3 regions of the Oceanobacillus sp. B139/18 genome follow, and region 1 is predicted to be linked to each of the others. Evidence: a T-box and tRNA genes for the amino acid it is inferred to sense, from the RefSeq annotation. Region 1 holds a T-box; the other regions hold tRNA genes.

Region 1 (3,202 bases):
AGCAAGATTACACAGTAGAAGATTTATATAAAGCAATGGCAATCAACTCAGATAATGCGACAACGATTGCACTTGCAGAGTTAATTGCAAGTTCAGAAAGTGAATTTGTCGAAATGATGAATGCAAAGGCAGAAGAACTGGGAATGCCGGAATATAAATTTGTTAATTCCAGCGGATTAGATAATGAGAGTCTGGGGGATAATTATCCAGAAGGAACAAGTCCTAACGATACAAACTTATTATCAGCCCGTTCAGCAGCAATTTTAGGGTCTGCATTAGTGAATGATTATCCGGAAGCATTAGAAATTTCCAGCGTGCCGAGTACGGAATTTGATGATCAGGAGATCCGTAACTGGAATTACATGCTGGATCATGATGCAGATTATTTACAGCAGCATTACTATGAAGGTGTAGATGGTTTAAAAACTGGTTTTACAACGGTTGCCGGTTATGCTTTTACAGGAACAGCAGAACGGGATGGACGACGTCTTATCAGTGTGGTTATGAAAACAGACAGTGAAGATGCCCGTTTTAATGAGACTGCAAAACTGTTTGATTATGGATTTGATCAATTTGAAACACAAGAATTATTCCCGGCAGGATATCAAGAAGAAGGCAATGAAACAGCTCCGGTTGCAAGAGGAAAAGAAAAAGAAGTAAATATTGGCATCAATGAAGGGATTCATGTTCCGATCAAAACTGGTGAGGAAGATCTGTATCATTTAGAATATAAAATTGATGAAGACAGATTGAATGATAATGGAGAGTTAGAAGCTCCAGTGGAAGCAGATGAAGTTATCGGAACAGTTACCGTTGTCTATGATGGAGAAGAAGAAGATTTTGGATATATTTCCGATGAAGCGAGTCAGGAAAGTTATGATTTAGTTGCAATGGACTCCGTTGAAAAAGCAAATTGGTTTATGCTTACGTTACAATCTATTGGTGATTTCTTTGTAAACATGTTCCAAGGTGCATTTAATTGGGTGAAGGGACTTTTCAGCTAATTTTTGCAGGAAGTCTTGCAACCTGATTGGAAATAGATTATGATGATATACAATCATTCATTGAAATAATAAAGCGTTGATAGGAAGCAGTAGCTGTTTGATTCTATCTATAGAGAGCTAATATCTGGTGCAAATTAGCGTTAGAATGCAGTGAATCCATCCTGGAGCATGCTTATTGAAGTGGTTCAGTCACGTAAGTAAGCACGGAGATACGACGTTATTCGTATATAAAGCCGGAAGAATCTGTCTGTATAGATTCTTTAACTAGGGTGGCAACGCGGGAAATATACTCTCGTCCCTTTCTACATAAGGGATGGGAGTTTTTTTATGGTTTTAAAGACATTAAAAATATAGGAGGTAATCAGTATGTTAGATATGAAATATGTACGAAATAACTTTGATGAAGTGAAGCAAAGATTAGCACACCGCGGAGAAGACCTTGGCGATTTAGACAAATTTGGCGAGCTTGATGTAAGAAGACGGGAATTGATTGCAGAGACAGAAAAACTAAAGGCAAAACGTAATGAAGTGTCTAAGGAAATTTCTGTTTTAAAGCGCGAGAAGAAGGATGCGGAGGAAGCCATAGCTTCTATGCGTGAAGTTGGAGATCAAATTTCTAAATATGATAAAGAATTAAAAGACATTGAGGAAACCCTGGAACATATCATGCTTTCTATTCCTAATCTGCCGCATGAGAGTGTGCCTGTTGGTGAAGATGAGGATGATAATGTAGAAGCACGTAAATGGGGAGAGGTGCCGGAATTTTCATTTGAAGCACAGCCGCACTGGGATGTTGCGACAAATTTAGATATTTTGGACTTTGAACGTGCAGCAAAGGTAACAGGAAGCCGTTTTGTTTTTTATAAAGGATTAGGAGCAAGACTGGAACGTGCATTATTAAACTTCATGATGGATCTGCATGCGGATAAGCATGGCTATCAGGAAATGCTTCCTCCATACATTGTGAATCGCCTGAGTATGACAGGAACAGGACAGCTTCCGAAATTTGAAGAGGATGCGTTTAAACTGGAAGACTGGGATTATTTTCTGGTGCCGACTGCAGAAGTCCCTGTAACCAATTATCACCGTGATGAGATTTTATCAGGAGAGGCGTTGCCGAAAAAATATGTTGCATTCAGCGCCAGCTTCCGTTCTGAAGCAGGTTCTGCCGGAAGAGATACACGCGGCTTGATTCGCCAGCATCAATTTAACAAAGTGGAGCTTGTGAATTTCGTGAAACCGGAAGATTCTTATGACACATTAGAAAGACTGACAGGGGAAGCGGAAAAAGTATTGCAGCTGTTAGAACTCCCTTATCGTGTGATGAGTATGTGTACAGGTGATTTAGGCTTTACAGCAGCGAAAAAATACGATATTGAAGTATGGATTCCAAGCCAGCATACGTACCGTGAAATTTCTTCTTGTTCTAATTTTGAGGATTTCCAAGCGCGCCGTGCCGGAATTCGCTTCCGCCGCGAAGCAAATGGAAAACCAGAATTTGTCCATACGTTAAACGGTTCTGGTCTTGCGTTAGGACGTACTGTAGCGGCTATTTTAGAGAATTGCCAGCAGGAAGATGGAAGTGTAGTAATTCCTGAAGTATTGCGTCCGTATATGGGCGGCATTGAAGTGATTGGCAAGTAATGATTAAGTAAGAGGCTCTCCATCTTTGGGGGCCTCTTATTTTTTGATAAAAAATATTGACAAGTCATCTTTGAGGATGATATAGTATATTTTGTTCGCTAGGAAGTGAGCAAATTAGCGTTATTTCATGGAGGTATACCCAAGTCTGGCTGAAGGGGTCGGTCTTGAAAACCGAGAGGCGGGTCAAACCGCGCGGGGGTTCGAATCCCTCTACCTCCTCCATTTAAAACAACCGTAAAAAATTGGAGATAAAAACCCGCAGCTTTCGTGCTGCGGGTTTTCTAATACATATATATGTTTACTCTCTATCTCTTCGCTCCAACAACGATTCTAATAACTGTTTTGGCAGCGGGAAGCGTTTGTTATCAAGCGGCAGAAAGTTAAGCTTGCTCTCTGCGTGTTTATCCTCTTTTGCTTCATTGATTTCCGTATGAAGAAACTCCATCTTTTCATCCAGTTGATTTGCGATATTTGCACTGGTTGTTAATTCTTCTACCAGATGTGCGGGTACTTCTCCATCATATTTATAATAAATTTTATGCTCTAAGCTCGCC
Region 2 (3,202 bases), on a different contig from region 1:
TCCCAGTTTGCATCAGCATTCTTCATATTTGTTTTTGGATCACGTTTTACAACATGGTTCAAATCTGGGAAACGTTTAGGGTCTCTCATAAAGAATACAGGCGTATTATTACCGACTAAGTCCCAGTTTCCTTCTTCTGTGTAGAATTTCATCGCAGTACCGCGGATATCGCGTTCTGCATCAGCAGCTCCGCGTTCACCAGCTACGGTAGAGAAACGGATAAACATGTCTGTTTTCTTCCCGACTTCAGAGAAGACTTTTGCTTTTGTATATTTAGTAATGTCGTTAGTAATCGTTAATGTTCCATAAGCTCCGGATCCTTTTGCGTGCATACGGCGCTCAGGAATTACTTCGCGATCAAAGTGTGCAAGCTTTTCAAGAAACCAAAAATCTTCCATTAATAATGGACCACGTTTACCGGCCGTTTTAGAATCATCATCATTTGGAACAGGAGCTCCAAATGCAGTGGTCATTTTTCTTTTTTCACTCATAGATAGTTTCCCTCCTATATATTAAATACAATTATTATAATAACATAATAAATAGTAGATTGCTATTAATATTCTTGTTTAATTTGAATGACATTTTTTTATTTTGATATAGAAGTCCTTCTTGACGGTGGGTATCGTATTTTTAAGCAAATGTTAGTAAAGTGTTGTTTTCTTTTAGAATAAAATAATATATTAGATAAGTGATTCTACTAATTCTCAATTAAGTTTTTTAAATGAGAATAAAACTCTTAGTATAACTGAAATATAAGATAGAGAATAGAAGTTCCGACAGCTTCTTTTTTATGTTAAAATGAGTTGTCATCAGTTAAACAATTTTTGGGAATTTCTGATGGCGTATAATAAAGAAGTATGTTTTGAATTGTCAGGAAGGTAAGAAGAACATTAAAATAATGAAGCTTTCTTTATATATTGGAGGTTGAAACAGATGGACCCAATGCCGGAGGAAGAATTGTACCAGTTAGTTAATCAGCTGTCAGAAGCTTTCTTTAATAAAACGTTTATGGACAAAGTACGATTTAACTCCCGTCTGCGGACAACTGGAGGGAGATATATCCCAAGTAAACGATTAATTGAATTGAATCCCAAATATGTACTGGAATCTGATAAGGAAGAGTTTCACGGGATTATTAAGCACGAGCTTTGTCATTACCATTTGCATATTGAAGGAAAAGGGTACCAGCATCGAGATAAAGATTTTAGAGAATTGCTTGCAAAAACGGGCTCTCCCCGTCATTGTAAACAGCTTCCTTCGAATCAGCAGCGCTACCAGCATATATATGAATGCCAAAAATGTAAAATGGTTTATAAAAGAGTAAGGAAAGTAGATGTATCCAGGTATCGATGTGGAAAATGCAGGGGGAGATTACATCTGATTTAATTTTTTTCAATTAAGTATTGACGAATAATATGATCCATGATAAATTAATGTAGCTGATATGAAATGACAGTTTTCATTCATTGCGAATGACCTGTTCAGCAGCTTTGTCGAATGGCTTGGATTTTTGAATAACTTTCTAAGCGAAAAAAACTTTTTAAGAAATTCAACAGTTTTTGTTGACAAAAAACAGGATATATTGTATGATATTTCTTGTTGTTGCGTAATTAGGATATTACATAGATAGTGACTGATTACTTTTATATTCCACAGTAGCTCAGTGGTAGAGCAATCGGCTGTTAACCGATCGGTCGTAGGTTCGAATCCTACCTGTGGAGCCATTATTTGGAGAAGTACTCAAGTGGCTGAAGAGGCGCCCCTGCTAAGGGTGTAGGTCGTGTAAGCGGCGCGAGGGTTCAAATCCCTCCTTCTCCGCCATTTTAATTTTCATAATGGCCCGTTGGTCAAGCGGTTAAGACACCGCCCTTTCACGGCGGTAACACGGGTTCGAATCCCGTACGGGTCATCTTTCTAAGAAATCAAAATAAATAATTGGTCCGGTAGTTCAGTTGGTTAGAATGCCTGCCTGTCACGCAGGAGGTCGCGGGTTCGAGTCCCGTCCGGACCGCCATTATAGTTGGGCCATAGCCAAGCGGTAAGGCATCGGGTTTTGATCCCGTGTACCCCAGGTTCGAATCCTGGTGGCCCAGCCATTTTCTTTTTAGAAGGAATACATGATAATACTATTACAGATAATAGTATTTTTTTATTGATAGGGACTATAAATAATGACCTGTCATATATAGGAGCCATTAGCTCAGTCGGTAGAGCATCTGACTTTTAATCAGAGGGTCGAAGGTTCGAATCCTTCATGGCTCACCATTTTTATCTTGCGGATGTGGCGGAATTGGCAGACGCGCTGGAATCAGGCTCCAGTGTCCGTTAAGGACGTGGGGGTTCGACTCCCTTCATCCGCACCATTTTTTTATATTATGCGGTCGTGGCGGAATGGCAGACGCGCCAGGTTGAGGGCCTGGTGGGTGAATAACCCGTGTGGGTTCAAATCCCACCGACCGCATCATATGTACAAACCAGTCATATCAAGGGTTGCAGACCTTTGATATTTTTTTATGCACTCATTTTATGGGTGCTTTTTTGTTTTACTGATGCCATTTTGATGCCATGTAAATATATGGTAAAATCGTAATGTTCGGATTTAGAATAAATCATCCAATTTGTCAGCAGTTTCTCTTTGCTTACTAGAGAACAACTAAACATTAATTATCGTAGTAATGGATGAGCGCCCCAGGCGTTCTTTAAAGGTTACGTGTTCTTCGCTTTGAGGAACTAGTAAAGCAACGGGAAAATACCTTAAATCATGTCAGTAGATAGCTTCAAGGTTAACGTGTTCACCAATTTTTCGATGAGCCTGTTAAAAATATCTCTAGTTGCTGGAACATATTGACTTGAAAGAATGTAAACCCAATAAACCAGCTCAATAAAAGATTTATAATATTCATAATATAAATCTTTTTTGGTATAATTACTTTAATAAATAAGAATGTAGTGATTTTATAAATGAGTTAAATGAGGCAATCACTGCAAGGTTGTAAATTATTAACAGGTGGTGTGATGCTTATGAAACAGGCTTTATTTCTTATCCTGGACGAATACCAGATTGGGAAGGTGCTTACTTATCAACAACATTAAATCAGAGGGAGGATTGGTCGGTTCATACGATTTCTTTGGAGGATACGGTAAGTTCCATTGGCGGTTTTAGAACTGCTGTCGATTAAATCATTGGTTCTGAACCTGA
Region 3 (3,202 bases), on a different contig from region 1:
ACCATTTTGAGAATGTGGTTGAACTGGTGGACTATAAAATGTCCAACAAAGTTTCGCTGACAGATCAGGCAATTGAAGATCTCAACAAAATGTTTGATTTAACGTATATGACAGTTAAACAGGCTGTTGAGGCTTTAGAGGCAAACGATCGGGAAGCGGCTTTAGAAGTTATTCAAAAAGAAGACCAAATCGATAAAATGGAGCGGAAATTCCGTAAAAACCATATTATCCGTATGAATGAAGGCACTTGTAATGGATCAGCAGGAATCGTTTTTGTCGATATCATAAGTAATTTAGAACGAATTGGCGATCATGCTGTAAACATTGCTCAGAACGTCTTAGGAGACCATTAAGGATGATCTGATATAAAAGGGCTCTATCTGTTGTAATGAAGCGGATAGAGCCCTTATTTCATCTATTTCGGGATAAAAGGGGAAGAGAACGCTTTTAACGTGATAACTGTCGGTCATTATTATGCAGCGCGGAGGTGCATAATTTATCAACAGCATTTATGGAACATCTGATTATTTTGAAGCATGCATATTAAAAAGGGGGGATAACAGATGCGATAGAAATACAGCTTTTTCTATATATTACCGGAAATGAAAAAAGTTTTTATAAGTTTTTGTTGAAATATGTTATATTACATGCTATTATAATTCTTGCAGTCAACTTCTGATAAAAACTTTTGCAACACCGCAAAAAAAGTTGTTGACATAATCAACAGAACATGATAAATTATATTTTGTTGCTAATTAAAACAAACATTATTCCACAGTAGCTCAGTGGTAGAGCAATCGGCTGTTAACCGATCGGTCGTAGGTTCGAATCCTACCTGTGGAGCCATGGCGGTGTAGCTCAGCTGGCGAGAGCGTACGGTTCATACCCGTGAGGTCGGGGGTTCGATCCCCTCCGCCGCTACCAAAAAATATACATACATTTGCTATTTCATGGCGGCCGTGGCGAAGTGGTTAACGCACCGGATTGTGGCTCCGGCACGCGTGGGTTCGATCCCCACCGGTCGCCCCATTCAATAATAGTAAAAGGACCCTTAGCTCAGTTGGTTAGAGCTATCGGCTCATAACCGATCGGTCGCAGGTTCGAGTCCTGCAGGGTCCACCATTTATTCTGTCTGGAGGTATACCCAAGTCTGGCTGAAGGGGTCGGTCTTGAAAACCGAGAGGCGGGTCAAACCGCGCGGGGGTTCGAATCCCTCTACCTCCTCCATACATATTTCACAACAGAATGATGGAGAGCTTTTATATCAAAGCTCCATGTACGGCTTGGTAGCTCAGTCGGTAGAGCAGAGGACTGAAAATCCTTGTGTCGGCGGTTCGATTCCGTCCCGAGCCATCTAAAAAACAAGCACAAAGCTTGTTTTTTTTGTGTGCTTTTTTCAGATTTTGCAAGCGGAATCTGATTCTTTTTATAAATATTTTGTTGTTTCTTTAAGGGAAAAAAGTTTCCCTAAATCAAAATGGGATAGTCAATAATATGTAAATGGTTATTTAATAAGGAATGTTTGATACATATCAGTGCAAAATATTTGCAAGAAATTCTTACCTTTGATAACGTATAAATTGTAGAAATAAAATCATCATTTATTTTAAGGAGGAGTTACACATGGCAAAATTTGAATTACCGGAATTACCTTATGCATACGATGCATTGGAACCATCTATCGATAAAGAAACAATGAACATTCACCATACGAAGCATCACAACACCTACGTTACCAAATTAAATGATGCATTAGAAGGACATGAAGATCTGCAAAACAAATCAGTTGATGAGCTTGTGAGGGACTTAAATGAGGTTCCTGAAAGCATCCGTACTGCTGTACGCAACAATGGCGGCGGACATGCTAACCACAGCTTCTTCTGGAAGACTTTGTCACCAAACGGCGGCGGAGAACCAACTGGCGAGCTGGCCGATAAAATCAACAGCAAATTCGGTTCTTTTGACAAATTTAAAGAGGATTTTGCAGCTGCGGCAGCAGGACGTTTCGGTTCTGGCTGGGCATGGTTAGTATTAAACAATGGCGAGCTTGAAATCACAAGCACTCCAAACCAGGATTCTCCATTAACAGATGGTAAGACGCCACTATTAGGATTAGATGTATGGGAGCATGCATATTATCTTAAATATCAAAACAGACGCCCGGACTATATTTCTGCATTCTGGAATGTTGTTAACTGGGATCAAGTAACAAACAATTACGAAGCAGCAAAATAAAGAATAATTATAAAAGCTTGCAGATAACTTTATGTTTCTGCAAGCTTTTTGTATAGATACGGCTCCTTCGCTAAAAATAAAAGAAGAAGGAGTCGTTTTCTATGCAATTACAACAGCAGTACAGAAGATATAAACAACAAAAAGATGAATATCGGGATCTTTGGATACTCTTGCTTATCGGCGCTTTATATGCAGCAGGAATCTTTTTATCAAATACATTTGTTAATGTGTACCTATGGAAGCAATCCGGAGATTTTTTTGTGATTGCTAATTATCACTTGGCAAGCTATGTATTCCAGGCATTATCTTTTATTTATGCTGGAAAATTATCCAAAAAAATCGATCGCATCATTATATTGCGAATCGGAATTCTTTTTTTATGTTTCTTTTTTCTGTTCGTTCTTTGGATCGGCGAGCTGGCTGCATATTATAATTTTATACTCGGTTGTTTATTGGGAATAGGGTACGGTTTTTTTTGGTTAGCTTATTATGTACTGACCTTTGAGATTACCGAACCGGATACAAGAGATTGGTTTAATGGCATTTCCGGCACACTGACCTCGTTTGCAGGTATGATTGGACCGTTGCTTGCAGGATGGATGATTTCAAAAATGGCCGGGGATTTTGGCTATACCGCTATTTTTATCATTTCCTTAAGCCTGTTTATTGCTGCCATTATTGTAAGCTTTTTTATTATACGAAAGGGAAGCAGAGGAAGCTTTGCTTTACCTGCTGTCATCAATGAAAGAAAGAAAAATAAAAATTGGAAGCGTATTTTACATGCTCACTTTTTTCAAGGGCTGAGAGAAGGTATTTATGGTTTCTATATTACCATCTGGATTTTTCTTGTTACGAACAGTGAGCTTATTTTAGGGGTTTTTAATTTATTTCTTTCAGGATTATCCATTATTTTTTATTTTGTTGCTTTAAAATGGATTCAACCTGCATTAAGAAAAAAAGCCATTTT

What was found. A T-box is a leader RNA that pairs with one kind of tRNA and senses whether it is charged. The one in region 1 lies ahead of serS (serine--tRNA ligase), so its partner is inferred to be a tRNA-Ser.
Region 2: it has a tRNA-Ser gene. The T-box ahead of serS (serine--tRNA ligase) is inferred to sense a tRNA for this amino acid. The anticodon was not compared.
Region 3: it has a tRNA-Ser gene. The T-box ahead of serS (serine--tRNA ligase) is inferred to sense a tRNA for this amino acid. The anticodon was not compared.

The regions. Positions count from the first base shown of each region.
Region 1 covers NZ_JBVFXI010000007.1:71,964-75,165, reverse strand. Annotated here, with positions in the region: gene ACZSMY_RS18435 (D-alanyl-D-alanine carboxypeptidase family protein) at 1-1,004, shown strand, start outside; T-box leader at 1,072-1,307, shown strand; gene serS (serine--tRNA ligase) at 1,371-2,648, shown strand; tRNA gene ACZSMY_RS18425 (tRNA-Ser) at 2,778-2,870, shown strand; gene ACZSMY_RS18420 (GTP pyrophosphokinase) at 2,947-3,202, opposite strand, start outside.
Region 2 covers NZ_JBVFXI010000011.1:36,355-39,556, reverse strand. Annotated here, with positions in the region: gene ACZSMY_RS21460 (catalase) at 1-491, opposite strand, end outside; gene ACZSMY_RS21455 (SprT family protein) at 937-1,389, shown strand; tRNA gene ACZSMY_RS21450 (tRNA-Asn) at 1,653-1,727, shown strand; tRNA gene ACZSMY_RS21445 (tRNA-Ser) at 1,734-1,824, shown strand; tRNA gene ACZSMY_RS21440 (tRNA-Glu) at 1,841-1,912, shown strand; tRNA gene ACZSMY_RS21435 (tRNA-Asp) at 1,941-2,017, shown strand; tRNA gene ACZSMY_RS21430 (tRNA-Gln) at 2,025-2,099, shown strand; tRNA gene ACZSMY_RS21425 (tRNA-Lys) at 2,193-2,268, shown strand; tRNA gene ACZSMY_RS21420 (tRNA-Leu) at 2,279-2,366, shown strand; tRNA gene ACZSMY_RS21415 (tRNA-Leu) at 2,381-2,464, shown strand; partial or broken gene ACZSMY_RS21410 (type 1 glutamine amidotransferase family protein) at 3,025-3,202, shown strand, end outside.
Region 3 covers NZ_JBVFXI010000001.1:498,805-502,006, forward strand. Annotated here, with positions in the region: gene ACZSMY_RS02380 (Na/Pi cotransporter family protein) at 1-353, shown strand, start outside; tRNA gene ACZSMY_RS02385 (tRNA-Asn) at 772-846, shown strand; tRNA gene ACZSMY_RS02390 (tRNA-Met) at 848-924, shown strand; tRNA gene ACZSMY_RS02395 (tRNA-His) at 954-1,029, shown strand; tRNA gene ACZSMY_RS02400 (tRNA-Ile) at 1,046-1,122, shown strand; tRNA gene ACZSMY_RS02405 (tRNA-Ser) at 1,135-1,227, shown strand; tRNA gene ACZSMY_RS02410 (tRNA-Phe) at 1,281-1,353, shown strand; gene sodA (superoxide dismutase SodA) at 1,624-2,235, shown strand; gene ACZSMY_RS02420 (MFS transporter) at 2,337-3,202, shown strand, end outside.